Regions from separate parts of the Streptomyces sp. NPDC053665 genome, predicted to be linked through region 4. Evidence: riboswitches for the same ligand, from Rfam matches in the RefSeq annotation. Region 4 holds a riboswitch; each other region holds the start of a gene.

The links. Region 4 has a riboswitch for cyclic di-AMP ahead of ACZ6ZN_RS03195 (M23 family metallopeptidase). Riboswitches for the same ligand answer to the same signal wherever they lie in the genome.
Region 1: another riboswitch for cyclic di-AMP. It lies ahead of ACZ6ZN_RS14345 (C40 family peptidase); the one in region 4 lies ahead of ACZ6ZN_RS03195 (M23 family metallopeptidase).
Region 2: another riboswitch for cyclic di-AMP. It lies ahead of ACZ6ZN_RS26195 (transglycosylase family protein); the one in region 4 lies ahead of ACZ6ZN_RS03195 (M23 family metallopeptidase).
Region 3: another riboswitch for cyclic di-AMP. It lies ahead of ACZ6ZN_RS07110 (M23 family metallopeptidase); the one in region 4 lies ahead of ACZ6ZN_RS03195 (M23 family metallopeptidase).

Annotation. Positions count from the first base shown of each region.
Region 1 is NZ_JBVJKK010000003.1:294,960-302,573, reverse strand. It holds gene ACZ6ZN_RS14355 (M23 family metallopeptidase) at 1-250, shown strand, start outside; gene pcrA (DNA helicase PcrA) at 336-2,819, opposite strand; cyclic di-AMP (ydaO/yuaA leader) riboswitch at 3,133-3,306, shown strand; gene ACZ6ZN_RS14345 (C40 family peptidase) at 3,315-4,484, shown strand; gene ACZ6ZN_RS14340 (SLAC1 family transporter) at 4,562-5,503, shown strand; gene ACZ6ZN_RS14335 (hypothetical protein) at 5,481-5,834, opposite strand; gene ACZ6ZN_RS14330 (C40 family peptidase) at 6,307-7,365, shown strand; gene ACZ6ZN_RS14325 (LuxR C-terminal-related transcriptional regulator) at 7,430-7,614, opposite strand, start outside.
Region 2 is NZ_JBVJKK010000007.1:81,924-89,537, forward strand. It holds gene ACZ6ZN_RS26175 (Ppx/GppA phosphatase family protein) at 1-100, opposite strand, end outside; gene ACZ6ZN_RS26180 (DUF501 domain-containing protein) at 97-696, opposite strand; gene ACZ6ZN_RS26185 (FtsB family cell division protein) at 752-1,228, opposite strand; gene eno (phosphopyruvate hydratase) at 1,343-2,623, opposite strand; gene ACZ6ZN_RS26195 (transglycosylase family protein) at 3,023-3,742, opposite strand; cyclic di-AMP (ydaO/yuaA leader) riboswitch at 3,747-3,913, opposite strand; gene ACZ6ZN_RS26200 (transglycosylase family protein) at 4,142-5,140, opposite strand; gene ACZ6ZN_RS26205 (cytochrome P450 family protein) at 5,320-6,594, opposite strand; gene ACZ6ZN_RS26210 (nucleoside triphosphate pyrophosphohydrolase) at 6,641-7,614, opposite strand, start outside.
Region 3 is NZ_JBVJKK010000001.1:1,621,455-1,629,068, reverse strand. It holds gene ACZ6ZN_RS07125 (DNA gyrase/topoisomerase IV subunit A) at 1-1,541, opposite strand, end outside; gene ACZ6ZN_RS07120 (M16 family metallopeptidase) at 1,760-3,130, shown strand; gene ACZ6ZN_RS07115 (M16 family metallopeptidase) at 3,127-4,515, shown strand; cyclic di-AMP (ydaO/yuaA leader) riboswitch at 4,707-4,871, shown strand; gene ACZ6ZN_RS07110 (M23 family metallopeptidase) at 4,885-5,673, shown strand; gene ACZ6ZN_RS07105 (GntR family transcriptional regulator) at 5,870-6,565, shown strand; gene ACZ6ZN_RS07100 (HPr family phosphocarrier protein) at 6,763-7,044, opposite strand; gene ACZ6ZN_RS07095 (bifunctional acetate--CoA ligase family protein/GNAT family N-acetyltransferase) at 7,226-7,614, shown strand, end outside.
Region 4 is NZ_JBVJKK010000001.1:733,774-741,387, forward strand. It holds gene ACZ6ZN_RS03175 (MBL fold metallo-hydrolase) at 367-1,635, opposite strand; gene ACZ6ZN_RS03180 (glutamate dehydrogenase) at 1,764-2,942, shown strand; gene ACZ6ZN_RS03185 (TetR/AcrR family transcriptional regulator) at 3,003-3,617, shown strand; gene ACZ6ZN_RS03190 (SGNH/GDSL hydrolase family protein) at 3,663-4,448, opposite strand; gene ACZ6ZN_RS03195 (M23 family metallopeptidase) at 4,692-5,624, opposite strand; cyclic di-AMP (ydaO/yuaA leader) riboswitch at 5,629-5,783, opposite strand; gene ACZ6ZN_RS03200 (tyrosine-protein phosphatase) at 6,288-7,085, shown strand; gene ACZ6ZN_RS03205 (DUF6126 family protein) at 7,117-7,236, opposite strand; gene ACZ6ZN_RS03210 (helix-turn-helix domain-containing protein) at 7,233-7,614, opposite strand, start outside.

The DNA.
Region 1 (7,614 bases), on a different contig from region 4:
GCAGTGGAACAGCGCCTACGGCAACATGATGATCGTGACCGCGAAGGACGGCACGGAGACGTGGTACTGCCACCTCTCCACCTACACCGTCCCCTCCGGTACGGCCGTGAAGGCCGGCGACCCGATCGCCCGCTCCGGCAACTCGGGCAACTCCACCGGTCCGCACCTGCACTTCGAGGTGCGTCCGGGCGGCGGCTCGGCGATCGACCCGCTCCCGTGGCTGCGCAGCCACGGCATCAACCCGGCCTGACCGTCCGGCCGCCGGGGGCGCCCCGGCGGTTCCCGGCGCCCGGCTCCCGCCCGCGGCGTGCGAACGGGAGCCTCCGCTCAGCGGATCAGAGCTTCTCCACCGGCGCGTAGCGCAGCAGCAGCCGCTTGGGCTTGGTGTCGCCGAAGTCGATCGTCGCCTCGGCGTTCGCTCCCGTGCCCTTGACCGCGACGACCGTGCCGAGGCCGAACTGGTCGTGGGTGACCCGGTCCCCCACGGTCAGCGCCACCACCGGCTTCTCGGCGGTGCGGCGCGTGGCGAAGCCGGAGGCGCCGGACGCCGAGGAGCGCGAGCGGGACGAGGACAGGGAGGCCGCGACCGCGGAGACCGGCCCGGAGGACGCGGGCACGGTCGCACCCGTGCGCTTCCACTCGACGTGGGCCGGCGGGATCTCCTCCAGGAACCGGGAGGGCGGGTTGTACGAGGGCTGGCCCCAGGCGCTGCGCAGGGTGGACCGCGTCAGATACAGCCGCTCCCGGGCGCGCGTGATCCCGACGTAGGCCAGGCGGCGCTCCTCCTCCAGTTCCTTGTTCTCCCCCAGGGCGCGCATGTGGGGGAAGACGCCGTCCTCCATGCCGGTGAGGAAGACGACCGGGAACTCCAGGCCCTTGGCGGTGTGCAGGGTCATCAGCGTGATGACGCCGTCGCCGTCCTCCTCGTCGGGGATCTGGTCGGAGTCGGCGACCAGGGCGACCTGTTCGAGGAAGTCGGACAGCGTGCCGCCGGTCTCCGCGTCCTCGCCGCGCTCCTGCTCGAACTCCATGGCGACGGCGGCGAGTTCCTGGAGGTTCTCGATCCGGGTCTCGTCCTGCGGGTCGGTGGACGCCTGGAGTTCGGCCAGGTAGCCGGTGCGCTCCAGCACGGCCTCCAGGACGGTGGCAGGCCCGGCGCCGGACTCGACGATCGTGCGGAGGTCCTCCATCAGCGTGTTGAACCGCTTGACGGCGTTGGTGGAGCGCGCGGCCATGCCGTACGCCTCGTCGACGCGCTTGAGCGCCTGCGGGAAGCTGATCTTCTCGCGCTGGGACAGGGCGTCGATCATCGCCTCGGCGCGGTCGCCGATGCCCCGCTTGGGGACGTTGAGGATCCGGCGCAGCGGCACCGAGTCCTCGGGGTTGGACAGCACGCGCAGGTAGGCCAGGACGTCCCGGACCTCCTTGCGCTCGTAGAAGCGCACGCCGCCGACGACCTTGTAGGGCAGGCCGACGCGGATGAAGACCTCTTCGAAGACACGGGACTGGGCGTTGGTGCGGTAGAAGACCGCGACGTCGCCCGCCTTGGCCTCGCCGGCGTCGGTGAGGCGGTCTATCTCGTCGGCGACGAACTGCGCCTCGTCGTGCTCGGTGTCGGCGACGTAGCCGGTGATCCGCGCACCGGTGCCCGCGTTGGTCCACAGGTTCTTGGGGCGGCGGGACTCGTTGCGCTCGATGACGGCGTTGGCCGCGGACAGGATGGTCTGCGTGGAGCGGTAGTTCTGCTCGAGCAGGATCGTCGTCGCGTCCGGGTAGTCCTCCTCGAACTGGAGGATGTTGCGGATCGTCGCGCCGCGGAAGGCGTAGATCGACTGGTCGGCGTCGCCCACCACGCACAGCTCGGCGGGCGGCACCTCGGCCTCGGGCGGTACGTCGACCGGGTGCTCGGAGGTGCCGACCAGCTCGCGCACGAGGGCGTACTGGGCGTGGTTGGTGTCCTGGTACTCGTCGACCAGGACGTGGCGGAAGCGGCGGCGGTAGTGCTCGGCGACGTCCGGGAAGGCGCGCAGCAGGTTGACCGTCGTCATGATCAGGTCGTCGAAGTCGAGGGCGTTCGCCTCGCGCAGCCGCGACTGGTACATGGCGTAGGCCTGGGCGAGGGTCTTCTCGAAACCGTCGGTGGCCTGGGCGGCGAAGTCCTCCTCGTCGATCAGCTCGTTCTTCAGGTTGCTGATCTTGGCGCTGAAGGACTTGGGCGGGAAGCGCTTGGGGTCGAGGTCCAGGTCGCGGCAGACCAGGGCCATGAGGCGCTTGGAGTCGGCGGCGTCGTAGATCGAGAAGGAGGAGGTGAAGCCGAGCTTCTTGCTCTCCCGGCGCAGGATGCGCACGCACGCGCTGTGGAAGGTCATGACCCACATGGCGTTGGCGCGCGGGCCGACGAGCTGCTCGACGCGCTCCTTCATCTCGCCGGCGGCCTTGTTGGTGAAGGTGATCGCGAGGATCTGCCCCGGGTGCACGTGCCGCTCGGCCAGCAGGTGGGCGATGCGGTGGGTGAGCACGCGGGTCTTGCCGGAGCCGGCGCCGGCGACGATGAGCAGCGGGGAGCCGGAGTGGACGACGGCGGCCCGCTGGTTGTCGTTGAGCCCTTCCAGCAGCGCGGCGGCGTCGATCACCGGGCGGGGGGCGCCGTCCCGGTAGTGGGTGTCGCGGTCCGGCGGCACGTCGAACTTCCCGCCGAACAGATCGTCCGGAAGCGGCTCCGGAGCGTGATCGTCCTCGGGGGGCGGCGGGGGCTCGTCCGCGGGGCCCCGCTGGGCCTGGAGGCTCGCCAGGAAGTTGTCGTCAAAGAGGCTGCTCATCGCTCTCCGAGTCTAGGGCGCCCCACTGACAGTCCGCCGCCACCCCGGAGACATCGCCCCGGGCACCGGCGGGGCGGCCGGGCCCGTGGCGCGATGTCACCCTCCAGCGCCGCATGATCACGTTCCGCTATGTCCGCAACAATCCCGGGCAAATCAGGACCGAGCCGCCTGGATCGTTCACTCCGAGCAACGCTCCCCGGGAAGGTCACGAAAATGTATCGGGCATATCACCCATCAACCTTCACAGAGGCCACACGAGTTGGCTACCGTGCGACCAGGCCGCACGACCGTTTCCGGCGAACGTCGCCGGGCCGCGCGGCCTCCGCCGAGTCCGGTGTGCCGCAGCGGCAGCCGGAGCCGGGGACCCAACCGAGAACCCCGGGGTGAATCGGCCCGCCTCCTGATCCGGAGAAGGCCGTAGGGCAACCCTTCCGAACCACCCGCCCGAACCCGACAGCTAACCCGGTAGGCGGACGATGGAAGGAGTCGCCTCCCTTGGCGTCGCACCGCAAGTCGCGTCCCACCGGTTCGCGCGTGGCAGGCATACGGACCCCCGCCCTGGCAACGGCGGCCCTCACCTCCGTGGCCCTGCTGTCCCAGTCGGCCAACGCCGCCCCCGAGGCCGACGACAAGCCCAGCCTCGAAGAAGTCGAGAAGAAAGTCGACGACCTGTACCGCCAGGCCGAGTCGGCGACCGAGAAGTACAACGGGGCCAAGGAGAAGACCGCCAAGCAGCGCAAGCGCGTCGACACCCTCCTCGACGACGTCGCGCAGCGCGCCGGGAAGCTCAACGAGGCGCGCGAGAAGCTCGGCTCCTACGCCTCCGCCCAGTACCGCACGGGGGCGGCCGCGCCGGAGACGGCGACGTTCCTGCTCGCGGACACCCCGCAGGACTACTTCGACCAGACCCAGCTGATGGACCGGATGACCGGCCGCCAGAAGGAAGCGGTCGACGACTTCGTCACCCAGCAGTCCGAGACGATGACGAAGCGCCGGGAGGCCACCGAGAGCCTGGAGAAGCTCACCGACGCCCAGGGCGACCTGAAGGCGGCCAAGGCGACCGTCCAGCGCAAGCTGGCCGACGCCCGCGCGCTGATGTCGCGGCTGACCGCCGAGGAGAAGGCGCGGCTCGCGGCCATCGAGCAGGAGAAGCAGCGGGAAGCCGCCCGCCGGGCCGCCGAGCTGGCCCGGCAGCAGACCGCGCAGGAGCAGACCCAGCGCGAGGAGGCCCCCCGGCAGGAGAGCGGCTCGCCGTCGCAGGACTCCGGCTCGCCCTCCACGCCGGCCCCGGTGGACTCCTCGTACGCCACCAAGGCGGACAAGGCCCTGGCGTTCGCGCGCGCCCAGATCGGCAAGCCGTACGTCTGGGGTGCCGTCGGTCCCGGCTCCTACGACTGCTCGGGCCTCACCCAGGCCGCCTGGAAGGCCGCCGGCGTCACCCTCCCGCGCACGACCTACGACCAGGTCGACGCCGGCACCACCGTCCCGGTGTCCCAGGCCCGGCCGGGCGACCTGGTCTTCTTCTACGACGACGTCACGCACGTCGGGCTGTACATCGGCAACGGCATGATGATCCACGCGCCGAAGCCGGGCACGTACGTGCGCGAGGAGTCGGTCTACTACGACGGCGAGTCGGCGATCCACAGCGTGGTGCGGCCCGCCTGAGCGGACACGGACGTTTTTGAGGGGCACGCGCGCGTGCCCCTCACCTCCGGCGCGCGTTGCTCTCTAGCATCGGCGCTATGTCCGGTCCCTCCCCGTTTGCCACCTGGTGGGCGACGTATGCGCTGGCGACCGGCACCGTGTCGGTCGGTCTCGACTCCGCGGGTCACGCCACCCTCTCCCGCGTCGTGCTGGCCCTGGCCTGCGGGGCGTGGCTGGTGTCGGCCGTGAGCCTGCTGCAGCGGGCACGCGGCGCGTGGCGGGCGGAGGTGCCGGCGGTGTTCACCACCGCGGCGGCCGCCGCCCTCCTCGGCACCGGTTTCACCGCCGCGGGTCTGCGGTCCGTGGGCTGGGCGCTGCTGGCCCTGTCCGCGCTGGTCTGGGCGGTGCTGCTGGCCGTGGAGGTCGGCGGCCGGCGGGGAACGGTGTTCCTGCGGTGTGTGGCCACCCAGTGCCTCGCCGTGCTGGCGGCGGCCCTGGCCGCGGCCGAGTCGCTGGCCTGGCCGGCCCACGCGGCCCTGGTGCTGCTGTGGCTGGGGCTCGCGCTGTACGGCTTCGCCCTGTTCCGCTTCCAGCCACGGCAGGTGGAGGAGGGGCGCGGCGACCACTGGTTCGCGGAGGGCGCGCTGGCGGTCTCGGCGCTGGCCGGGGCGCAACTGCTGTCCGCCGACAGCTCCCGCCTCTACCTGTGGAACGAGGACGACGGCGACGCCCTGCGCAACACCGCCGTCACCCTGCTCGTGCTCGCCGCGGTCGCCTGCGTCGCCCTGCTGGTCGCCGAGCTGTTCTGGCCGCGGCACCACTACGACGCGCGGCGCTGGGCGACCGTGTTCTGCTGGGCCGTGACGGCGACGGCCACCCTGGAGGTCGCCACGGCGCTCGACGTCGCCTGGCTGGACGTCGCCGGCCAGGCGCTGCTGTGGGCGGCCGTGGCCGCGTGGCTCGCCTGCACCGTCTGGGCGGCCGCCTCGGCCCGGGCCGGCGCCCGGCCCTCCCGGGTCAGGTCCAGAGCACGGCGATGAAGACGTTGGCCGTGGTGAGCAGTCCGACCAGACCGAACAGGCCCTTGTCCACCCGCTCCTCGTCGCGCTTCACGTAGACCAGGCCGAGGATCACGACCAGGAGCGCCAGCTTCACGCCGATCTTGATGTTGTTCACGGACTGGTCGTCGGCCTGGTTGAGGCCGACCAGGGCCACGCCGGTGACCAGCATGGTCAGTGCGCCGTGCAGCATCGCGGGCGTGAAGCGGGCCGTACCCTCGCCCATCGCCTTCATCTGGGTGAGGAAGCCGCCCAGGAGCGAGGCGATGCCGATGATGTGCAGGCCGACGAAGAGGTGGATGAGGACGTCCATGAGGCCGGAGCCTAGCCAGGGCCCGTCCGGCCGCCCGACACCGGCCCGGCATCCCGAGCCCGGCGATCCGGCTCCGGCCCGGCCACCCGGAATCGGCCCGGTGGTGCATATATGCGCCCCATAGCACCCGATCACGGTCGTTCGCCCATGATCCCCGGCATCGGTCATCACGCTGAGTGAAGCGAGGGAGGCCGAGGCGGGATCTTGGTCGCATACGGTCACCACCGGTCCTCCGGGGACAGTTCCGCACACCCGCCACGAGGGCCGCACGCGCACCTCTACCGTCCTTCACCAGGTGACCGGCTCCCCACCGCCGCCCGGGCCAGGGGCGGCAGTCGGACACCACCGCCGAGAAAAGTCCGGCGGCGGCCCGTCTCCCCTGTGCGGGCCGCCGCCGGACGCGCAGGCCGCCCGTCCGCTCCCGGCGACCGCACACCCCCACCGGCGGTCGAGGAAAGGACGTGGCCCCCAGGTGGCAGCGCACCGCAAGCCCCGACAACGCCCCATGGCCGGCGGCACGGCCCGTACGGCCGCCACGATCGCGCTCGCCTCCGCGGCGACGGCGACGGGCTTCGACGGAACCGGGCACGCCGAACCGCAGCGCACCCCCGGCCAGGTCAGGGCGGAAGTGGCCAGGCTGTACCGGCAGGCGGAGGCCGCCACCGAGAAGTACAACGGCGCGAAGGAGCAGGCGGACGGGGCCCGGCAGCGGCTGAGGGGGTTGCAGGACCGGGCGGCCCGCTCGCAGGAACGGCTCGACGCGGCCCGGCAGGCGCTCGGCTCGGTCGCCGCCGCGCAGTACCGCTCCGGTGGCCTGGACCCGGCGATGCAGCTGGCCCTGTCCGACGACCCCGACCGCTATCTGGAGAACGCGGAGTTCGTCGAGCGGGCGGGCGACCGGCAGAGTGCCGCCGTCCGGCGGGTGCGCAGCCGGCTCCGCGAGATCGAGCAGCTGCGCGGTGCCGCCCGCGTCGAGCTGGCCTCCCTCAAGGCACGGCAGGCGGAGCTGAAGCGCCACCGGACGGCCGTCACCGGCAAGCTGGACTCCGCACGGCAGCTGCTGTCCCGGCTGACTCCGCAGGAACGTTCCCAGGTGGGCGGATCATCCGACCGCGCGACCCGCTCGGCCGGCGCGCGGGACACCCTCGCCCCTCCCGGATCCGCCACGGCCCGGGCGCCGGGCCCGCGGGCGGCCGCCGCCGTCTCCTACGCCTACGCCAAACTCGGCAGCCCCTACGTCTGGGGCGCGACCGGCCCGAACGCCTTCGACTGCTCCGGGCTCGTCCAGGCCGCCTACCGCTCGGCGGGCGTCTCCCTGCCGCGCACCACGTACTCCCAGATCGCCGCCGGGCGCCGCGTCTCCCGCTCCGAACTCCTCCCCGGCGACCTGGTCTTCTTCTACGCCGGGATCAGCCACGTCGGCATCTACGTCGGCGACGGGCGGATGATCCACGCCCCGAACCCGTCCGCCCCGGTCCGCGTCGCCCCGCTCGACGAGATGCCCTTCGCGGGGGCGACACGGGTGGCGTGAGCGGGCGGGCCGGCACCTGCCCGCGGGCTCACACCGACCGGCGGGATCGCACCAGCCTGCGGGCTCACACCAGCCGGCGGGCCGTCGCCCAGCGGGTGAGCTCGTGCCGGTTGGACAGCTGGAGCTTGCGCAGCACCGCCGAGACGTGGGACTCGACCGTCTTCACCGAGATGTACAGCTGCTTGGCGATCTCCTTGTACGCGTAGCCCCGCGCGATCAGCCGCAGCACCTCCCGCTCGCGCTGGGTGA
Region 2 (7,614 bases), on a different contig from region 4:
GGCGGTCGAGGTCGGCGAGCTCACCGGTGACCGGGTCCGCGTCGGCGACCAGCAGGCGGATGGAGTTCGTGCCGCAGTCCACGGCGGCGACCCGGGTCATCGGCCGTCCTCCTCGAGCGGCTTGACGGCGAAGTACCCCGAGTCCGTGCCGTCGACCTGCCAGCCGTCGCCGCTCGGCGGGCCGGCGGGCGTCACGCAGGCCCCCTTGCGCCACCACTCCGGCAGCATGGCCAGTGCCTCGTCGCCCAGCGGGTTCACGCCCGGGCCCGCGGCCAGCGAGTGCGCGACCAGCACGTGCAGGCACTTCACGCGGTCCGGCATGCCGCCCGCGCTCGGGAAGTTCTTCAGCTCCTCGATCTCGTCGCGGCGCCGGACGTAGTCCTCGTGGGCCGCCCGGTACGCCGCCGCCAGCTCCGGGTCCGCGGCCAGGCGCTCGGTCATCTCCTTCATCACGCCGTTCGCCTCCAGCGTGCCGATCGCCGAGTTGGCCTTCGGGCACGTCAGGTAGTACAGCGTCGGGAAGGGCGTGCCGTCGGGCAGGCGCGGGGCCGTCTCCACGACGTCGGGCTGTCCGCAGGGGCAGCGGTGCGCGATGGCCCGCAGTCCGCGCGGGGGCCGACCGAGCTGCTGCTTGAAGGCCTCGACGTCCGCGTCGGTGGGCTCGGTGCGCGGGGTGGTCGGCGGGGGCGTTTCCATGACTGTCTTCAGGGTGTCTTTCTCTGGGTTCTCTGCGGGGTCACTGGGGCGCGTTTCAGCGGTCGGAGTCGTCTGCCTTGTCGACCCCGTCCCAGACGTTGGCGTACCAGGGGCGGTCCGCCGCGCCCAGGTCGGTGCGCGACTGCTCGGCCGCGTCCGGGTCGACGACGACGAACCCCGTCTCCCCCGGCATGACGTAGTGCAACCGCTGCCGGATCTGCTGCTCCGCGTACGCGTCGTCCTGCCAGCGCGCCTTGGCGTCGCGCAGCCGCTCGACGCGCTCGCGCGCCTGCTGCTGCTCGCGTTGCAGGTCCTCGATCTCGGCGCGCTGGGAGACGTACTGGCGCATCGGCCAGGCCAGGGCCACGATCAGCGAGCACAGCACCAGCGCGAGCAGCGCCGCCCGGCCGGTCAGCCGGGAGCGGCGGGCCTGGCGCCTGGTCTGGGAGCGGTAGACCCGGGCCGCGGTCTGCTCACCGAGCAGCCGGATCCTGGTCGCGGTGGAGAACCGGTCCCGGTCCTTCACGGCCATGTCAGTCCGCCTCCCGCTCCACCGTCATACGCGCGTACGTCCCCGGACACGGTACGGGACCGAGTCCGGGGACGTACGTACGACGCTGCTGCCGACGAGCCGGGTCTGTCGCCGTCAGCCCTTGAAGCGCGGGAAGGCGCTGCGGCCGGCGTAGACCGCGGCGTCGTCGAGGATCTCCTCGATGCGCAGCAGCTGGTTGTACTTGGCGACGCGCTCGGAGCGGGCCGGGGCGCCGGTCTTGATCTGGCCGCAGTTGGTGGCGACGGCCAGGTCGGCGATGGTGACGTCCTCGGTCTCGCCGGAGCGGTGGGACATCATGCACTTGAAGCCGTTGCGCTGGGCGAGCTCCACGGCGTCCAGGGTCTCGGTCAGCGAGCCGATCTGGTTCACCTTCACCAGCAGGGCGTTGGCGGCGCCCTCCTCGATGCCGCGGGCGAGACGCTCGGGGTTGGTGACGAACAGGTCGTCGCCGACGAGCTGGACCTTGTCACCGAGCTTGGCGGTGATGGTCTTCCAGCCCTCCCAGTCGTCCTCGAACAGCGGGTCCTCGATGGAGACGAGCGGGTACGCGTCCACGAGCTCCGCGTAGTACTCGGTCATCTCGGCCGCCGAGCGCTCCTTGCCCTCGAAGGTGTAGACGCCGTCCTTGTAGAACTCGGAGGCGGCCACGTCGAGCGCGAGGGCGATCTGCTCGCCGGGGGTGTAGCCGGCTTCCTTGATGGCCTCGAGGATGAGGTCGAGGGCCTCGCGGTTGGAGCCGAGGTTCGGGGCGAAGCCGCCCTCGTCGCCGAGGCCGGTGGCCAGGCCCTTGCCCTTCAGGACCTTCTTCAGCGTGTGGTAGACCTCGGCGCCCCAGCGCAGGGCCTCGGAGAAGGACTCCGCGCCGATCGGCGCGATCATGAACTCCTGGATGTCCACGTTGGAGTCGGCGTGCGAGCCGCCGTTCAGGATGTTCATCATCGGCACCGGCAGCAGGTGCGCGTTCGGGCCGCCCAGGTAGCGGAACAGCGGCAGGTCGCTGGCCTCGGAGGCGGCGTGGGCGACGGCGAGGGAGACGCCGAGGATGGCGTTGGCGCCGAGCGAGCCCTTGTTGTCGGTGGCGTCCAGGTCGAACATCGCCTGGTCGATCAGGCGCTGCTCGGTGGCGTCGTAACCGACCAGCTCCGGGCCGATCTGCTCGATGACCGCGAGGACGGCCTTCTCCACACCCTTGCCGAGGTAGCGGTTCGAGTCGCCGTCGCGGAGCTCGATGGCCTCGAAGGCGCCCGTGGAGGCGCCGGACGGGACGGCGGCACGGCCGGTGCTGCCGTCGTCGAGGCCGACCTCGACCTCGACCGTGGGGTTGCCTCGGGAGTCCAGGATTTCCCGGGCTACGACGACGTCGATGGACGGCACGAGCATCTCCTTCTTATGTGACGCGGTGACGCGGGTCGCGTGGACCCGGCGGGGTGCGGGCCCGGTGGCTCGCGACATGAGCCTAACCGGCCCGGGGCGATCGGCCACCGGGTCGCCCACCCCATGGACAGAACCGAGAGTAAATTGTTTCCGAACGGAACAAAGGCGGTTCGCCGCAACGGGCCGAAACTCGGCCCCCGGAGCCCGGGCGGACATGACCCCGCCCCGGTGCGTACGGGGGAACGCGCACCGGGGCGGGGAGCCCGTGGGGACGGGGGTCCCGCCCGTGCGGCGGGGGGCCGCCTGTCAGGGCGAGGGCCTCCCGCGAGGGCGGGGCCGCCGGGCGGCCGGACCGCGGGTGTGCGGTGCGGACCGCCCTGCGGCGGTGGGAGCTGCTGCTTACTTCAGGTGCAGCTGCTGGCCCGGGTAGATGAGGTTGGCGTCCTCGACGATGTCCTTGTTCAGCCGGAACAGCTTCTCCCAGCCGCCCTTGACCTTCTCCTCGGCCGCGATCGAGCTGAGGGTGTCGCCCTTGACGACCTTGTACTCGCCGTCGCCCTTCTTGACCTTCTTGCCGGTCGGGGTGGTGACGGTCTTCTTGGCGGCCGGGCGCTCGTCGGAACGGGAGGCCGGCTGCTGCTCGGTCTCGCGGGACTCGGTGCCCTGCTGGTTCTGCTGGCTCTGCTGGTTCTGCTGCGAGGAGCCGGCGGAGCTGCCGGAGTCGGTGGAACCGCCGCCGGTGTAACCGGCGCTCGACAGGCCCTTGCCGCAGACCGGCCAGGCACCCTTGCCCTGGCTGGCGAGGACCTTCTCGGCGATCTCGATCTGCTGCGCCTTCGAGGCCTTGTCGGCGGTGGAGGCGTACTGCGTGCCGCCGTAACCGGCCCACGTGGAGGCGGAGAACTGCAGACCGCCGTAGTAGCCGTTGCCGGTGTTGATGGACCAGTTGCCGCCGGACTCGCACTGGGCGACGGCGTCCCACTCGGAGGCGGTGGCGGCGGAGGCGTTGCCGGCCGCCATCAGCGGAGCGGCGACGGCGGCGGAGGCGACACCGGCGACGGCGATGGCGCGAGTGGCCTTGGACGGACGACGGTGCTTGCCCTTGCCGGAAAACAGCATGGATGGATCCCCTCACCGACGCCTGCGAGGTGAGCTGTCGGGTTCGGGCCGGTTGAGTTGCCCGGCCACGTCCCTCACGGGACGCGGCTCCACCCCTAGCCCTTCCGGCTCAACGAGCCGGTCGGGCACCTACCTTGGGTCCCCCGCTCCTGCCTACGGCGCTTGACGCGACGACTGTTCCCGTACGGCCGCTGGCAGGATTCGGCGTTGCGGCCGCCGGGGCTCGCGGTGGCGAGCGGTCACGACCGTAGACAGGCGATCGCCGGAATTTCAAAGACGATCAAGGCTTCTGAGACCTATCTCTCACCACGTTTATACGGGACATAGGCCGCGAAACATGGCGTGAACTCGCGTCGATTCGGGGCGACTTCCGCCGCCGTTCCCGCACTGCCCGAACGGCTACTTCCCGTCCGTTTCGTCCTCTGCGGTAAGCGTCTGACCGGGCAGAACGGGCTCCGCATCGCTGTCGGCGGCCTTCTCGCCCCCGGCGTACAACTCGTCCCATCCCCCGTCGATCCGGAGGGAGTCGGCGATGGACCAGGCGCTGTCCCCGACGCCGACGATGTAGGCGCCCTCCGACTTCTCGTCGGAGCCCTTCTCGTCGCGCGAGGCGTGGCGCCCCGAGGACCCGTTCGCAGCGCCGTCCGCGGACTCGGTGCTCTCGTCGGCACTGGGGCCGCGGTGCCGGCCGGAACCGGTGTCCGCCGCGGCCGAGGAGCCGTCGCTCGGGCGGGACTTGCCGGATGCCTCGCTCTCGGGCGTGGCCGACCGCGAGCCGGCCGACCCCCGATCGGCACTGCGAGAGGCGCGCGATGTACCGGAATCATCCGATTCGCCCCGAGATGCCGACGAAGCGTCAGGTGACGCCGAGCCGGACGGGGAAGACGACGGGGACGATGCGGACGGGGAGGGCGAGGCGGAGGACCCGGAGGATCCGAGCGAGTCGAGCAGTCCGGGCGAGTCCGTCGGAGCGGAGTCACCGGACGAGCCGGACGAGCCGGACGCATCGCCCGAACCCGACGCACCCTTCTCGAGGCCGGAGAGGAGCCCGCAGGTGTGCCAGGCGCCGACCCCCTGTTCGGCGAGGATTCTCTCGGCCACGGCTATCTGCTGCGAACGGCTGGCCAGATCGGCGCTCGCGGCGTAGTCGAGACCGCCGTGACTCTCCCAGTCCTCCTGGGAGAGCGCGAGGCCGCCGTAGTAGCCGTTGCCGCTGTTCTGGCTCCAGGCCCCGCCGGTCTCGCAGTCCGCGATCCGGTCCCAGGTGGCGCCGTCCGCAGCGCTGGCACCGGAGGCCCCGAGGAGCGGGATCGCGATGGCGGAGCCGGTCACTCCGGCCGCGACGAGGAGAGCCGGAGCCTGGCGGGGGCGACGGTGACGACCGTTCCCGGAGAGCATACGGAGACCTTTCGCAAGACAGCAGTGACCCGCGCGGCGCCGTCTCCGGGCCGCGTTGATGGGTGAACGTATAGGCAGACGATCACTTGTCACAAGTTCATGCCGCGCAGATCACGTGAAGATCACAGACATGACGGCGTGTCATGTTTGGCGGGAGCGCTCGCTGGTCATGGCGGCCGTCACACCGGAGTGAACTCCACCGGGAGGGTCCGCAGCCCCCGCATGATGAGCCCGCCGCGCCAGCGCAGCTCGTCCGGGTCGGCCGCGAGCCGGAGGTCGGGCAGGCGCGTCAGCAGCGTGGCGAGGGCGGTCTGGCCCTCCAGCCGGGCTAGCGGGGCGCCGAGACAGTAGTGGATGCCGTGGCCGTACCCGAGGTGCTGGTTGTCCCGGCGGGACAGGTCCAGCGTGTCCGGCTCGGCGAACCGCTCCGGGTCCCGGTCCGCGGCCGCCAGCACCACCAGGACCGGGTCGCCGGCCTCGATGCGCTGCCCGCCGACCGTCAGCGGCTGCGTGGCGAAGCGCCAGGTCGCGAGCTCGACGGGGCCGTCGTAGCGCAGCAGTTCCTCCACGCCGGTGGCCAGCAGGTCCTGCTCCCCGGCGGCGAGGGACGCCTGGAGGCGGGCCCGCTGCCCGGGGTGGGTGAGCAGGGCGTAGGTGCCGTTGCCGATGAGGTTGACGGTCGTCTCGAACCCGGCGAACAGCAGGATGAACGCCATGGCCGCCGCCTCGTTCTCGGTGAGGTGCTCACCGTGGTCGGAGGCGCGGATGAGCCCGGAGATGAGGTCCTCGCCGGGGGCCGGTTCGTCGGGCAGCACCTGGCGCTTGCGGTGGATCAGCTCGGCGAGGTAGCCGCGCATCTTCTTCACCGAGCGGGCGACGCCGCCGCGGGGCCCGCCCTGGTGACGGATCATCATGCCCGCCCAGACGCGGAAGTCGTCCTGGTCCTCGCGGGGGACGCCTAGCAGGTCGCAGATGGCGTAGATGGGCAGCGGGAAGGCGAACTCGTGGATGAGGTCCGCCGACCCCGTCCGCGCGAACCGGTCGATGAGGCCGTCGGTCAGCTCCTGCACCCGGGGGGCGAACTCGGCGACCCGGCGGGGCGTGAACGCCTTGGACACCAGCCGCCGCAGCCGGGTGTGGTCCGGCGGGTCGATGTTCAGCAGGTGCGTCATCAGCTCCGCCTTGCGCTCCCCCGGGATCCCGGTCTTGCCCTTGGCGTGGGCCGGTTCGTCGTGGTGCGCCGGGTTCTTGGAGAGCCGGGGGTCGGCGAGCGTCTGCTTGGCGTCCGCGTAGCGCGTGACCAGCCAGGCCTCCACCCCGCTGGGCAGCCGCGTGCGGTGCACCGGGGCGTGTTCACGCAACCAGGCGTAGGCGGGGTAGGGGTCGCTCGCGAACTCCCAGGTGAAGAGTTCCGGGGCGGCGGCGGGCGTGCTGGGCTGGGGCTGGTCGGTCACGGTCCGACGGTATCCGGCCCGCCGGCCCCGTCCGGCCCGGGTCCGCTCAGCCCTCGGCCCGCAGGATCGCGTCCCGGTAGGCGCGGGCCGCGGCTCTGAGCGCCGCCTCCGGGTCGACGCCGTCGGCCTCGGCGCGGACCGCCAGGGCCAGCAGCTCGTAGCCGATGCCCTCGACCGGGGGCAGGGGTATGTCGAGCCCGGCCGTACGGGCCCGGGAGGCGAGCTTGGCGGCCAGGGCCAGTCCCGGCTGGCCGAGGGGGACGCCGTCGGTGACGGAGGTGCGCTGCTTCTCGATCGCCTTGGTGCGCAGCCAGTGGGCCTTGACCTCCTCGGGGGTGGTGGCCGTCGCGTCGCCGAACACGTGCGGGTGGCGGTGGACGAGCTTGGCGACGATGCCGCCGGCCACGTCGTCGATGGAGAAGGGCGCCTCGGTGTCCTCCTCGGCGATGCGGGCGTGGAAGACGACCTGGAGGAGGACGTCCCCGAGCTCCTCGCGCAGTTCGTCGCGGTCGCCCTCCTCGATCGCCTCGACCAGTTCGTACGCCTCCTCGATGCCGTACTTCGCGAGGCCCTTGTGGGTCTGCCGGGACGACCAGGGGCATTCGGCGCGAATGCGGTCCATGACCTGGACGAGGTCGAGGAGGCGGGCGCCGGGCAGGTCGTAGGAGGCCGGGAGCAGCTCAAGCTCCGGCATGGCGAGGCGGCCGGAGCCGGCGAGGCGGGCCAGTCCGTCGGTCAGGGCCGGCTCGCCCTCGCCCGTCGCCACGACGACGACGGTGCGGCCGCCGGCGCAGGCGTCGACGAGGTCCTGCGCGGTGGGCGACGCCACCTCGACGACGACGCCGGCCTCGCGCAGATAGGGCAGCTGCGGGTGGGCCCCGTCCGCGCACAGCACCCGGTCGGCCGCGTGCAGGGCCTGCCAGGCGGGCCAGGAGAGCAGGCCGGGGGCGACGCGGTGGCTGGTCGTGAGCAGGACGGCGCGGCCGGGGTGGGCCGCCGCACCCGGGGCGGGCTGCGGGG
Region 3 (7,614 bases), 890 kb from region 4:
ACCTGTAGCGGTACGGCCGCGACCGGAGCGCCGCCCGACTCCAGCAGGACCGTGCGCCGGTCGGTGCCGAACTTCTTGGCCACCGCGGCCAGTTCCGAGGAGACCAGCTTGCGCAGCTCCGCGTCCGAGTCGAGGATCCGGGTCAGCTCCTCGATCTCCGCGTTGAGCCGGTCCTTCTCCGTCTCCAGCTCGATGCGGTCGTACCGGGTCAGCCGGCGCAGCGGCGTGTCGAGGATGTACTGCGTCTGCACCTCGCTCAGCGAGAAGTGCTCCATCAGGCGCTGCTTGGCCTGGGCGGAGTTCTCGCTGGAGCGGATCAGGCGGATGACCTCGTCGATGTCCAGCAGGGCCGTCAGCAGGCCCTCGACCAGGTGCAGCCGGTCGCGCTTCTTGCCGCGGCGGAACTCCGAGCGCCGCCGCACCACGGTGAAGCGGTGGTCGAGGTAGACCTCCAGCAGCTCCTTCAGGCCCAGCGTGAGCGGCTGGCCGTCGACCAGGGCGACGTTGTTGATGCCGAAGGACTCCTCCATCGGCGTCAGCTTGTACAGCTGCTCCAGGACCGCCTCCGGCACGAAGCCGTTCTTGATCTCGATGACCAGGCGCAGCCCGTGCTCGCGGTCGGTGAGGTCCTTGACGTCGGCGATGCCCTGGAGCTTCTTCGAGCCGACCAGGTCCTTGATCTTGGCGATGACCTTCTCGGGGCCGACCGCGAAGGGCAGCTCGGTGACGATCAGGCCCTTGCGGCGGGCTGTGACCTGCTCCACCGCCACGGTCGCGCGGATCTTGAACGTGCCCCGGCCGCTCTCGTAGGCGTCCCGGATGCCGGACAGGCCGACGATGCGGCCGCCGGTGGGCAGGTCCGGACCGGGGACGTGCTTCATCAGGGCGTCGAGGTCCGCGTTCGGGTGCCTGATCAGGTGGCGGGCCGCGGCGATGACCTCGCGCAGGTTGTGCGGCGGCATGTTCGTCGCCATGCCGACCGCGATGCCCGAGGCGCCGTTGACCAGCAGGTTCGGGAAGGCGGCGGGCAGCGCGGCCGGTTCCTGCTCCTGGCCGTCGTAGTTGGGGTTGAAGTCGACGGTGTCCTCGTCGATCGACTCCGTCATCAGGCTCGTCGCCTCGGCCATGCGGCACTCGGTGTACCGCATGGCGGCCGGCGGGTCGTCGTTGCCCAGCGAGCCGAAGTTGCCGTGGCCGTCCACCAGGGGGACGCGCATGGAGAACGGCTGGGCCATGCGCACCAGGGCGTCGTAGATCGACGCGTCGCCGTGCGGGTGCAGCTTGCCCATCACCTCGCCGACGACACGGGCGCACTTGACGTACCCCCGCTCGGGGCGCAGGCCCATCTCGCTCATCTGGTACACGATGCGCCGGTGCACCGGCTTGAGACCGTCGCGGGCGTCCGGCAGGGCCCGGGAGTAGATGACCGAGTACGCGTACTCGAGGAAGGAGCCCTGCATCTCGTCGACGACGTCGATGTCGAGGATCCGCTCCTCGTACGAGTCGTCGGGCGGCGGGGTCTTCGTGCTGCGGCGGGCCATCGCTGCCGGCTCCTTGCTGCTGCGATCCAGATCTGACGCGGACCATTGTGGACCGCCGCACTGACAAGCGGGACCAGGCCCCGGGGCAAGCGGCGCCCGCGCCCCCGGAACGAGGCCGGCACCGGGAACTTCACCAGGGCTTCGCGCGCTTGCATACAGTGGCAGGACCGGCACGAATCCGCGGTTGTGAAGACCGCTCCGCGATCGAAGGGACGTACATGCCCATGGGTCACACGGCCACAGCCCAGGCAGGCTCCGGAGGCCTGACAGCGACCGAGCACCGCCTGGCCAACGGCTTGCGCGTGGTGCTCTCCGAGGACCACCTGACCCCCGTCGCGGCGGTGTGCCTCTGGTACGACGTCGGCTCGCGCCACGAAGTCAAGGGGCGTACGGGCCTGGCTCACCTTTTCGAGCACTTGATGTTCCAGGGGTCCGCGCAGGTCAAGGGCAACGGCCACTTCGAGCTGGTCCAGGGCGCGGGCGGCTCGCTGAACGGCACCACGAGCTTCGAGCGGACCAACTACTTCGAGACCATGCCCGCCCACCAGCTGGAGCTCGCCCTCTGGCTGGAGGCCGACCGCATGGGCTCCCTGCTGGCCGCCCTCGACGAGGAGTCGATGGAGAACCAGCGCGACGTCGTCAAGAACGAGCGCCGCCAGCGTTACGACAACGTCCCCTACGGCACCGCCTTCGAGAAGCTCACCGCCCTCGCCTACCCGGAGGGCCATCCCTACCACCACACCCCGATCGGCTCGATGGCCGACCTGGACGCGGCGACCCTGGAGGACGCACGCGCGTTCTTCCGCACCTACTACGCGCCGAACAACGCCGTGCTCTCCGTGGTCGGCGACATCGACCCCGAGCAGACGCTGGCCTGGGTCGAGAAGTACTTCGGCTCCATCCCCGGCCACGACGGCAAGCCCGCCCCGCGCGACGGCTCCCTGCCGGAGACCATCGGCGAGCAGCTGCGCGAGGTCGTCGAGGAGGAGGTCCCGGCGCGTGCCCTGATGGCCGCCTACCGGCTGCCGCACGACGGCACACGCGCGTGCGACGCCGCCGACCTGGCCCTGACCGTCCTCGGCGGCGGCGAGTCCTCCCGGCTGTACAACCGCCTGGTGCGGCGCGACCGTACGGCCGTCGCGGCCGGGTTCGGCCTGCTGCGGCTGGCCGGGGCGCCCTCGCTGGGCTGGCTGGACGTCAAGACGTCCGGTGACGTGGAGGTGCCGGTGATCGAGGCCGCCATCGACGAGGAGCTCGCCCGGTTCGCCGAGGAGGGCCCCACGGCCGAGGAGATGGAGCGCGCCCAGGCCCAGTTGGAGCGCGAGTGGCTGGACCGCCTCGGCACGGTCGCGGGCCGCGCCGACGAACTGTGCCGGTACGCCGTGCTGTTCGGTGACCCCCAGCTCGCCCTGACCGCCGTCCAGCGCGTGCTGGAGGTCACGGCCGAGGAGGTCCAGGAGGTCGCCAAGGCCCGCCTGCGCCCCGACAACCGCGCGGTGCTCGTCTACGAGCCCGTCGCCGACGAGACCGACGATGCCGGGGACACCGCACCCGCGGCCGGCGACGAGAACGAGGAGGCGGCCAAGTGACCGAGCTCGCCACGATGGACTTCCACCCCCGGCCGCAGGCGGGCGAGGCCAAGCCCTGGGCCTTCCCGGCCCCGGAGCGCGGCACTCTCGGCAACGGCCTGACGGTCCTGCGCTGCCACCGCCCCGGCCAGCAGGTCGTCGCCGTCGAGGTGCTGCTGCACGCGCCCCTGGACGCCGAGCCGGCCGGCCTGGACGGCGTCGCCACGATCATGGCGCGGGCCTTCTCCGAGGGCACCGACAAGCACTCCGCCGAGGAGTTCGCGGCCGAACTGGAGCGCGCGGGCGCCACCCTGGACGCGCACGCCGACCACCCCGGGGTCCGGATCAGCCTGGAGGTCCCGGCCTCCCGGCTCGAGAAGGGGCTCGGTCTGCTGGCCGACGCCCTGAGGGCGCCCGCGTTCGCGGACAGCGAGATCGAGCGGCTGGTCCGCAACCGCCTCGACGAGATCCCGCACGAGCTGGCCAATCCCTCGCGCCGGGCCGCCAAGGAGCTGTCCCGGCAGCTGTTCCCGGCGGACTCGCGCATGTCGCGGCCCCGGCAGGGCGGCGAGGAGACCGTCGCCGCGATCGACTCCGCGGCCGTACGCGGCTTCTACGAGAAGCACGTCCGGCCCGCCACGGCCACCGCCGTCGTCGTCGGCGACCTCACCGGCATCGACCTCGACGCCCTGCTCGGTGACACGCTGGGCGCCTGGACCGGCTCCCGTGCCGAGCCGCGTCCGGTGCCGCCGGTCACCGCCGACGACCGGGGCCGGGTCGTCATCGTCCACCGCCCGGGCGCCGTCCAGACGCAGCTGCTCATCGGCCGCACCGGCCCGGACCGGCACGACCGCGTCTGGCCCGCCCAGGTGCTCGGCACGTACTGCCTCGGCGGCACCCTGACGTCCCGTCTGGACCGCGTGCTGCGCGAGGAGAAGGGCTACACCTACGGGGTGCGGGCGTTCGCCCAGGTCCTGCGGTCCGCCCCGGACGGCACCGGCGCCTCGATGCTCGCCATCAGCGGTTCGGTGGACACGCCCAACACCGGTCCCGCCCTGCAGGACCTGTGGACCGTGCTGCGCACCCTGGCGGCCGAGGGGCTGACCGACGCCGAGCGGGACGTCGCCGTGCAGAACCTGGTCGGCGTCGCGCCGCTGAAGTACGAGACGGCGGCGGCCGTCGCCTCCACGCTGGCCGACCAGGTCGAGCAGCACCTGCCCGACGACTACCAGGCGGCGCTGTACCGGCAGCTCGCCGCGACCGGCACCGTGGAGGCCACCGCGGCGGTCGTCAGCGCCTTCCCCGTGGACCGTCTGGTGACCGTGCTCGTCGGTGACGCGACGCAGATCAAGGCGCCCGTCGAGGCCCTCGGCATCGGCGAAGTCTCGGTCGTCACCGCGGAGTAGGGCACACGCGCGCGGGAGCCCTGGTTGTCATCGAAGGCACCAGGGCTCCCTTATGCCCGAATTGGTACGGAGGAGGCCCGTCTGCCCTGTGGGATGCGCTACAAAAGGCGGGTTTCGTTTGGGAATTGAAAGCGGCGCCGCTTAGCGTCATCCGGGCTGTTCGTCAGGCAGTGCGCCGCACCCGCGGCACCGGACAGTCATCGCCGAGTCCCCGTACGGCGCGAGCCAGGGGAGCCGGGGACCCAACCGCAGTCCCTGGGGTGAATCGGACGCCCGCGCGAGCCGCGAGGGGGTCCGTAGGAGACCTTCCTGCTCCGAACCCGTCAGCTAACCCGGTAGGCGAGAAGGAAGGAAAGGACCAGCCACTTCATGGCGTTCACCCGCGCCACCGGGAAGCACCGTCGCCCCAGCCGCCTCCAGCGCGGCACGGCCCGTGCGGCGGGCGTCGCGGCTCTCGCCACGACCGGCGTCATCGGCACCGTGGCCGCTCCGGCCGCCTTCGCCGCCGAGCCGGCTCCCGAGCAGACCGGTCTCACCCCCGTCGTCACCATGGGCGACACCGTCGCCGAGCAGATCGACGCCCAGGCCGTCGCGCAGAAGCAGGCGGCCGAGGAGGCCGCCGCGAAGAAGAAGGCCGAGGAGGCCGCGCGCGAGCGGGCCGCCGAGGCGGCCAAGAAGGCCAAGGAAGCCGCCGAGAAGGCGCGCGAGGCCAAGGAGCGCGCCGCCCGCGAGGCCGAGCGCAAGCGCCTGAACACCTTCGTGTCCCCGATCTCCGGCTCGTACGTGTCGACCAGCTACCAGGCCAGCAGTGGCCTGTGGTCCTCCGGCAGCCACACCGGCGTCGACTTCCACGCCGCGACCGGCACCTCGGTCCACTCCGTCGGCGCCGGTACGGTCGTCGAGGCCGGCTGGGGCGGCGCGTACGGCAACCAGGTCGTGATCAAGATGAACGACGGCACGTACACCCAGTACGGCCACCTGTCGTCCATCGGCGTCTCGGTCGGCCAGCAGGTCACCCCCGGTCAGCAGATCGGCCTGTCCGGCGCGACCGGCAACGTCACCGGCCCGCACCTGCACTTCGAGGCCCGCACGAGCCCCGAGTACGGCTCCGACATGGACCCCGTCGCCTACCTCCGCTCGCACGGCGTCAACCTCTGACGTCACCCCGAGTTCCGTGAAAGCCCCGGCCCGCAGGCCGGGGCTTTTCGCGTCCCGGACGGCTCGTCGTCCAAAAACTTCTCCCTGATTTCCGTCCGCCGCCGGAAAGTGCGGCACATTGCCATAGAGTCACTCGCAATGAAGAGCCGTGGAGCGCGCGTCGGCGTTTTCCCCGGGAATCAGACGGAGGTCGGTCATGCGCATTCCCGCGCACTCGGTGTGCACCGCCATCCGGGACGACATCGTCGCCGGCGTCCACGCGCGCGGGGCCCGGCTCACCGAGGAGCTGCTGGCCCGCCGCTACGGCGTCTCCCGCGTTCCCGTGCGGGAGGCCCTGCGCACCCTGGAGGCCGAGGGCTTCGTGGTGACCAGACGGCACGCGGGCGCCTGCGTCGCCGAACCCACCGAGCAGGAGGCCGCCGACCTGCTGCAGATGCGGCTGCTGCTGGAGCCGCTCGGTGCGGCCCGGGCCGCGCAGCGCCGCACCGAGGCCCATCTCAAGGTCCTGCGCGGCCTGGTCCGGCTGGGCCGGGAGCGGGCGCGCCAGGGCGGCGGCGACGACCTGCGCTCCCTGGACGGCTGGTTCCACGAGACGCTGGCCCAGGCCTGCGGGAGCCCCGCGCTGACCGCGGTGCTCACCCAGCTCCGGCACAAGATCGCCTGGATGTACACGGTCGAGGCGCCGCCCGGCCCGGTGGAGTCGTGGAACGAGCACGGCGCGATCGTGGACGCCGTGGCGCGCGGCGACGGCGAGCGCGCGCGGGCGGCCGCGGCCCTGCACGTCGAGCGCGCGACCGCCGCCCACCGCCTGCGGTCCGGCTCGGCCGGGGAGCGCGCCGGGCGGGTGAGGAACTCGCAACATCCCGTCAACACGGCGAGCCCGCGGATTTAACGCGAGAGCCGTATACAAAGAGCAGGGAATTTCCGGAGCGCCGGAATTCCGCATGTCCGCTGCCCTGTTCCTGAAAATGCGGCATCCCGCGCATGCGGCCGTGCGTGTGCGTGCACGGAAATGCAGCCCCGAAATGCGAAGGGCCCATCCGGTCGACACCGAATGGGCCCCGCACGCGCCGGAGAGGCGCTCTCACATCAGACGGTCTCGGGCAGTTCCTCGAGACCCTCGGCAACCAGCTTGGCCAGCCGGTCCAGGGCGGCGTCCGCGCCCTCGGCGTCGGAGGCGAGGACGATCTCCTCGCCGCCCTGGGCGCCCAGACCCAGGACGGCCAGCATCGAGGCCGCGTTGACGGGGTTGCCGTCAGCCTTGGCGATCGTCACCGGGACGCCTGTGGCCGTGGCGGCTCGGACGAAGATGGAGGCGGGGCGGGCGTGGAGGCCCTCGGCCCAGCCGACGTTGACGCGGCGCTCAGCCATGTGTTGCTGCCCTTCGGTGTTCCGGGTTGTCTAGACCAGTTTCCCACACGTGAAGCCCACCGGGAGCGGCCCTGTCGTGCCACCGCCCCGGGGCGGAGATCGGATCGCGGCCTCGACCCGACCGACGCCCTCCACAGACTGCCCCGCGCCGCTGTCGGACGCGAGCCGTACTCTGGGGCCCATGCAGACCTCGCCGGACCGGCACGAGTACCCCGCCCACTGGGAGGCCGACGTGGTGCTGCGCGACGGTGGCACCGCACGCATCCGGCCCATCACCGTCGATGACGCCGATCGCCTCGTCAGCTTCTACGAGCAGGTCTCCGACGAGTCGAAGTACTACCGCTTCTTCGCGCCGTACCCTCGCCTGTCCGCCAAGGATGTCCACCGCTTCACGCACCACGACTTCGTGGACCGGGTGGGACTCGCGGCCACGGTCGGCGGCGAGTTCATCGCCACCGTACGCTACGACCGCATCGGCGCCGACGGAACGCCCGCGTCCGCTCCCGCCGACGAGGCCGAGGTCGCCTTCCTCGTCCAGGACGCCCACCAGGGCCGCGGAGTCGCCTCCGC
Region 4 (7,614 bases):
GGCCGGGGCCCGCGGCGGCGCCGGCGTCGGTGGTGCGCGGGCAGCGGGGGTCCCCGCCGCGTCGACTCCCTCGTCCGCCTTGCGCCTGCACGTGCCGGCCCCCGCTCCTTGGTCCGTCCGTTTCCCGACGGCCACTGACAGTAGTCGTCAGCGCATCATGTGCGGTGGGCAGTTGACAAACTCATACGGAGAGCGTCCCGCTCTGGTATGAGGGCTCGTACGACAGACCGATAACCCCCTCAGGATTTCGGTCAGGAACGGCAGCAGTGCGATCCGACCTGGTCAGAGACGGTCACACGAAGACGGCGAGGGCCGGGGAGCCATCCGCTCCCCGGCCCTCGCCGTCCATCGTTCGTGCGCCCCGGCTCAGCCCGCCGGAAGCGACTCGGCGCCCTCGGTGCCCGTACCGGCCTTCCGGTCACCGTCACTCACCGTATCGGCCTGGGCCACGGCTGCCCGGTCGGACACCGTCTTGATCGTGCTGTCGGTGACGGCCTCGACGGCCGCCGGACGGCGGCCCGACGAAGCGAGCGCCACCCCGCGCCACCACGGCTCCGAGGGGACGGACTCGGCCGTCGGCTCGAACGGCTCGCCCGGGTGGGGCAGGGCGATCCGGGCCCCCACGGCGCGGGCGGCCCGCAGCGTCCCCTCGCCCGGCTCCGCCCACGGATGCGTGGCCAGGTTGAAGGTCGCCCAGTGGATCGGCAGCATCAGGCCGTGGTCCGGCCCGCCCTGGAGGTCCAGGTGGGCGCGCATGCCCTCCTCCGGGGTCATGTGGATGTCCGGCCAGAAGTCGGAGTAGGCGCCGATCTGGATCATGGTGGCGTCGAACGGGCCGTGCGCGGCACCGATCTCCTTGAAGCCGTCGAAGTAGCCGGTGTCCCCGCTGTGGTAGATCCGGTGCTCCTCGCCCTGGACGACCCAGGAGGCCCACAGGGTGTGCTGGGTGTTGCGCAGGCCGCGGCCGCAGAAGTGCCGGGCGGGGGTGGCGGTGAGGGTGAGACCGCCGACCTCGGTCGACTCGTGCCAGTCCAGCTCGCGCAGCCGGCCGGGCGCCACGCCCCAGCGCTCCAGGTGGGCGCCGACCCCGAGCGGGACCGCGAAGAGCGTGTCCGTGCCGGCCAGCGCCTTGATGGTGGGCATGTCAAGGTGGTCGTAGTGGTCGTGCGAGATGACCACCACGTCGACCGGTCCGAGCGCGGCGAGCGGCAGCGGGACGGGGTGCAGCCGCTTGGGGCCGGCGAAGGGGAACGGCGAGCAGCGCTCGCCCCACACCGGGTCGAACAGGACCCGCCGGCCGTCGATCTCCGCGAGGACGCTGGAGTGCCCCGTCCAGGTCAGCCGCAGGCCGGTGGCCGGGGGCCGGGCGATGTCCGCGAGCGTGGTGGAGTGCACCGGCACGGCGCCCTGCGGGGTGCGCCGCGGGCGGGTCTCCTTGTCGAAGAAGACCTTCGCGAAGTCCAGGGTGGAGCCCGAGGGCCGGGTCCGCGCGGGGCCGCCGGGGTTCTGGAAGACCCCGTCCGCGAAATGGGGCGATCGGCGGATGCGCGCCATGCGCTCGCCGCTCGGGTCCGCGCCGAACGCCCCGGGGCGCAGCGCGCGGAGCCCGGAGCTCAGGGTACGGAAACCGGCCACGGTACCTCCAAGTGGAGTCGGTCAGGCTTTCCATTATGGTCGGCCCCTCCGGCCCCACCCGTGCACCGGCGCCCCGCGAGGGGGGATACTGACCGGCGATTCAGTAGCCCGGTGGCGAAGGAGCCCGTATGGCCAGTCCCTGGATGTCCCTCACCTGGACCGATCACCTCACCGGCCGGCAGGGCTTCCTGGTCGTCGACCGGCTGGTGCGCGGTGTCGCCAGCGGCGGTCTGCGGATGCGGCCCGGCTGCACCCTGGACGAGGTGACGGGTCTGGCCCGCGGCATGACGCTGAAGGAGGCCCTGCACTACGACCCCGCGGGCCGCTACGTCCCGCTCGGCGGCGCCAAGGGCGGCATCGACTGCGACCCGCGGGACCCGGAGGCGTACCCGCTCCTGGTGCGGTACCTGCGGGCGATGCGCCCGTACATCGAGAGCTTCTGGACGACGGGCGAGGACCTCGGACTCGGTCAGGACGTGGTGGACCGGGCCGCCGCCGAGGCGGGTCTCGTCTCCTCGATCCAGGCGGTGTACCCGCTGCTGCAGGACGAGGCGGCGGCCCGGCGCCGGCTGGCGGACGCCTTCGCCCTCGAGGTGGACGGCATCGGCCTCGACGAGCTGGTCGGCGGCTGCGGGGTGGCCAAGGCGGCGCTGACCGCGCTGGACCGGGCCGCGGTGCCGTACGCGGGGACCCGGGTGGCGTTGCAGGGGCTGGGCACCATGGGCGGGGCCACGGCCCGGTTCCTCTCCCGCGCGGGTCTGCCGGTCGTGGCCGTCGCCGACCTGAAGGGCACGATCGCCAACCCGGCGGGGCTGGACGTCGAGGCCCTGCTCGCCGCCCGTGACGCCCACGGCACGGTCGACCGTTCGGTGTTGCGCCCCGGCGACCTCGAACTGCCCGGCGACGCCTGGCTGTCGGCCGACGCGGAGGTGCTCGTGCCGGCGGCCGTGTCGTACGCGATCGACGCGGAGAACCAGGCCCGGATCACCGCCCGCTGGGTCGTGGAGGCGGCCAACATGCCCGTCACGGCGGAGGCGGAGCCCCTGCTGGCCGCGCGGGGCGTGACGGTGCTGCCGGACGTCGTGGTCAACTCAGGGACGAACGCCTGGTGGTGGTGGACCCTCTTCGGGGACGTCGGCCCCGACGCCGAGGAGGCGTTCGCGCACATCCGCCGTGCGATGCGCGACCTGGTGGAGCGGACGCTGACCCGCGCGCAGGCCGACGGGACCACGCCCCGGTCCGCCGCGCACGCGCTCGCGGCGGACCGGCTGCCGGAGCTGGCGCGCCGGTTCGGCTGGCACCGCTGACGTGCGGGACCGGCCGGATCCGTACGCCGGGGGCCGTGCCCGCGTGGATAGGGTGACGGTGTGACGAGAGTCCGGTTGAGTGTCGCGGAGCGGCGCGGGGAGCTGTTGCGGGCCGCCATCGAGCAGATCGAGGCGCGGGGCGTGGCGGCGGTCAGGATCGCCGACGTGGCCTCGGCGCTCGGGGTGAGCAACGCGCTGGTGCTCTACCACTTCTCCTCGAAGGAGCAGTTGGTCGCCGCCGCGTTCCGGCACGCCGCCGAGGCCGACCTCGCGCACCTGCGCAGGCTGCTCGGCCGCCGGTCCCCGGCGCTGCGCCGGCTGCGGTCGGCCGTGCGGTGGTACGCGCCGACCGGCCAGGCCAAGGGCTGGCGCCTGTGGATCGAGGGCTGGGCGGCCGCGTTGCGCGAGCCGGCGCTGCGGGAGGTCACCGAGGATCTCGACCGGCAGTGGAAGGCCGCCCTGGCCGAGGTCATCGCGGAGGGCGTGGCGGCCGGCGAGTTCCCCTGCCCCGATCCCCCGGGGGCCGCCTTCCGCCTCACCGCCCTCCTCGACGGCCTCGCCGTCCAGCTGACGTCCTACCCCGGGTCGGTCCCCCGGGCCCGCGCCCGGCAGTGGGCGGACGAGGCCCTGGCCCGGGAACTGGGCCTGGAACCGGCCGCGTCGCCCGCCCGGTAGCGGTCCGGCCCGCCCGGTAGCGGTCCGGCCCGCCCGGCGCGGGTCTCACGCCACGGGCGCGATCCGCATCCGGATGTCGTCCGGGGACAGGGCCCCCTTGGCCGTCACGTGGTCGCCGGAGGACTGGCCGCGCAGCCGGCGCCCGATCCACGGCACCAGGAACTCGCGCGCCCACTGGACGTTGTCGCGCCGCATGTCGAACGCCCCGCGCGGCGGCAGCGGCGGCCAGACCTGCTCGGGGTCGGCGGGCACGTCGAGGCCCATCACCTGGCCCGCGCGGAGCGCCACCCGTGTGTGCCCCTCGGGAGACAGGTGCAGCCGGTCGGCGTCCCAGGCCCGGCGGTCCTGGACACTGCGCAGGGACCACAGGTCGAGCACCGGGCAGCCGTACCGGTCGGCGATGGCCCGGACATGTCCGTTGTAGGTGGCGATCTTGCCGCGCAGGTGCTTGAGCACGGGCACGCCCCGGGTGTCGAACCCGGTCGTCACCATCACCGTGCCGGCCGCGGCGGTGAGCCGCAGCAGCGCCCGCTCGAAGCGCTCGGCCACCTCGTCGGGGTCGGTGCCGGGCCGAATGATGTCGTTGCCCCCGGCGCAGAACGAGACGAGGTCCGGGGCCAGTTCGACGGCCCGCGGCACCTGGTCCGCCACGATCTGGTCGAGGAGCTTGCCGCGCACGGCGAGGTTCGCGTACCGGAAGTCGCCCTCGGGCCTCAGGTCGGCGAGCAGGACGGCGAACCGGTCGGCCCAGCCGACGAACGCCCCGTCGGGGCCGGGGTCGCCGACGCCCTCGGTGAAGCTGTCCCCCAGCGCCACGTACGACCCGATCACTGCTTTGCTGTCACTCTTCGAATCGTCTGCCACAGCCGTTCATGATTCACCCTCGAATGTGACCTACGCGACCGTAGGCAGGGCTTGACGGGCGGTGAGAAAGGCCACTCCCCAAGGGTTGGTCAACTTCGGAATACGCATGTCCACGGGGGCGTTGGGGGTGCTCGCCACACGCCGAAGGCCGGACCCGGTCGTTCGGGTCCGGCCTTCGGCGGCGTGTCAGGCAGGTGGGGGTGCGGTCGGTCAGCCGACGGAGACGCCGTGCGAGCGCAGGTAGGCGACCGGGTCCACGTCCGAGCCGTAGTCGGGCGTGGTGCGGATCTCGAAGTGCAGGTGCGGTCCGGTGACGTTGCCGGTCGCGCCCGACAGGCCGATCTGCTGCCCGGCGGTCACGGTCTGGCCGACCGAGACGGACAGCTGCGACAGGTGGGCGTACTGGGCGTAGTTGCCGTCGCTGAGCTTGATGACGACCTGGTTGCCGTACGCGCCGCCCCAGCCGGCGGAGACGACCGTGCCCGCGCCGACGGCCTTGAGGGAGGTGCCGGTCGGGACGACGAAGTCGACACCGGTGTGGTAGCCGCTGGACCACATGCTGCCGGACATGCGGTAGGGGGTGCCGACGGACGCGCCGTCCACCGGCAGCGAGAAGCCACTGGCGTTGCTCTGGGCGGCGGGCGCGGCGGCGGCCGGCTTCGCGGCGGTGCCGGCCTTGGCGGAGGTGTCCGCGGAGGACTCGGCGGCGGACTTCTTCGCGGGCTTCTCCGCCGAGGCCTTGGGGGCGGGCTTCGCCGGGGCCTGGCTCGCGGCGGCCTTCTTGCCGAGGGAGAGCTTCAGGCCCGGGTGGATCAGCGACGGGTCGTCGCCGACGGCGTCGCGGTTGTCCGCGTACAGCTTCTTCCAGCCACCGCTGACGTGCTGGTCGGCGGCGATCCTCGCGAGGTAGTCGCCGGCCTTCACGGTGTACGTGCGGGCGCCGGCGGTCTTCTCGGCGGCCTTCTTCTCCGGGGCCGGAGCGGACTGGACCGCCTTGTCCGGAGCCGTCTGCGGGGTGGCGGCGTGGGCGCCGGCGGCTCCCATCAGCGGCAGCGCGAGAGCGGCGCCGCCGGTGCCGGCGACGGCGATGGAGCGGGTGAAACGCTGGGTCTTGGGACGGCGGTGCTTACCCTTCGCGGGCATGGCGAATTCCTCTCCGTCGCCTGCGAGGTGAGCTGTCGGGTGCGGGCTGGAGATGCCCGGCCGCGCCGTGGCGCGACTGAACCCCAAGCCGTTCCGGGAACCGGAACAGGCGTCGTACCTGTGGGTCCCCCGCTCCTGCCGTACGTCGGGTCAGTGTGTGCGGGCACCGGGCGGCGGCAGGATTAGGCGTCCGTCCGGATCGGTGTGGAACGTAAGCGACCGGGACGCGAAGGGACAAGCCTGTGGTTGCGCGTGACGGTGTTTTCCCTGAGGCGCCGGTGTTCTCCGCCGTCACCGAGCGTGGATCCACGATCTTCGGCTTTTCCCAATGTCCCGGATAATCGCCTGAATTACGTGCACATGGCGACAACACATCGTCACGGATATGACGATGGTCACGCCTCCTCGCCCCATCTCGGCGCCGACCAGGGCACGTTGTGGCGAAGCGGCCGAAGCGCCTCATTCGGACCAAACGGCCACTTCCGCTCAACATGGACGACGATCCCGGCACCGGGGAGGCCGCCGCCCCGTCGCCCGCCCCTCGAGGGCCGGGACGGCCGGCGACGCCTGTGGACACCTGATTGCCCCAGGCAGGCATGTCGTATCGTCGGGTGGTGCCCGCCGGCGAGCCGCGGCGGCGGGCACCGATGGGGAGGAGCCCTCGTGACACAGCAGGTCCCGTCGACGGAGCCCGAGCTGACCGGAGTGCGCAATTTCCGCGACGTCGGCGGACTGCCGACGGTGGACGGACGGCGGGTGCGCCCGGGCGTGCTGTTCCGCAGCGGCCACCTCGCGCACGCGACCGGGGAGGACGCCGCCTTCCTGGCCGGACTGGGCCTGCACACGATCTTCGACTTCCGCAACGCGGCCGACCAGAAGCTGGAGGGGCCGGACGTCACGCTGCCGGGTGTGCGCAACGTGAACCTGCCCCTGAGCGACCCGGCCGACGGCGCCGAGTTCTGGACGATGGTCCGCGACGGCGACCTGGACCAGTTGCGCGCGATCCTGGCCGACGGCAAGGGCGCGGCCCGGATGATCGCCTCGTACCGCTCGATCGTCAAGGACCGCACCGGCGAGCACTCCCGGGTCCTGCACGCGCTGGCGCAGGACAGCGTCCCGGCACTGATGCACTGCGCGGCCGGCAAGGACCGCGCGGGGCTGTCGGTGGCGGTGACGCTGCTGGCGGTGGGCGTCGAGCGGGAGGCGATCGTCGACGACTACCTGAAGTCGAACGCCAAGCACCGCCGCTACAAGGTCCACCGCAGCAGCTCGCACGCCTCGGCGTACTCCCCCGAGGTCATGGAACTTCTCAGCCCCCTGTTCGACGCGCGCGCCGAGTACCTGACGGCCGCCTTCGACACGATCGAGGAGACCTGGGGCGGGGTGGACGCCTATCTGGAGCAGGGGCTGGGGCTCGCTCCCGAGACCCGGGAGCGGCTGCGCGAGCGGCTGCTGGACTGAGGCCCTCCCGGACCCCGGCCCCGGCCGCGATCTACTTCGTCCCGACCTCGAACAGCAGGTAGATGAAGGCGGCGAAGACGTGTCCCAGGATCAGGTAGACCAGCAGGCGCACCCACAGGGCCCGGGGGAACTTCTCCTCCAAGTCGCTCATGTCGTCTCTCCAGGGTTGGGGCCCAGGCACAGGGCGGCCGTGGGGCTCTGCAGCAGGGTGTGCACGAAGAGCAGGTCGACGCCGTCGTGGTCCTCGGCGGCGATGCGGTGCGGGGTCAGCGAGTCGAAGTGGGCGCTGTCGCCGGGCGCCAGCCGGTGCAGGGTGTCGGCCAGGCGCAGCCGGAGCCGGCCCCGCAGCACGTGCAGCCACTCCTCCCCGGGGTGGACGCGCACGATGTCGCCCTGGGAGCCGAAGGGGACGTGCACGCGCAGAGCCTGCATCCCGCGGCCGGGGGCGCCGGCCTGCCAGTAGGTCCAGCCGCCCGCCGCGGTGGGTTCCATGGCGGCGGCGCGGATGACGGAGTCCCGTTCGGCGACC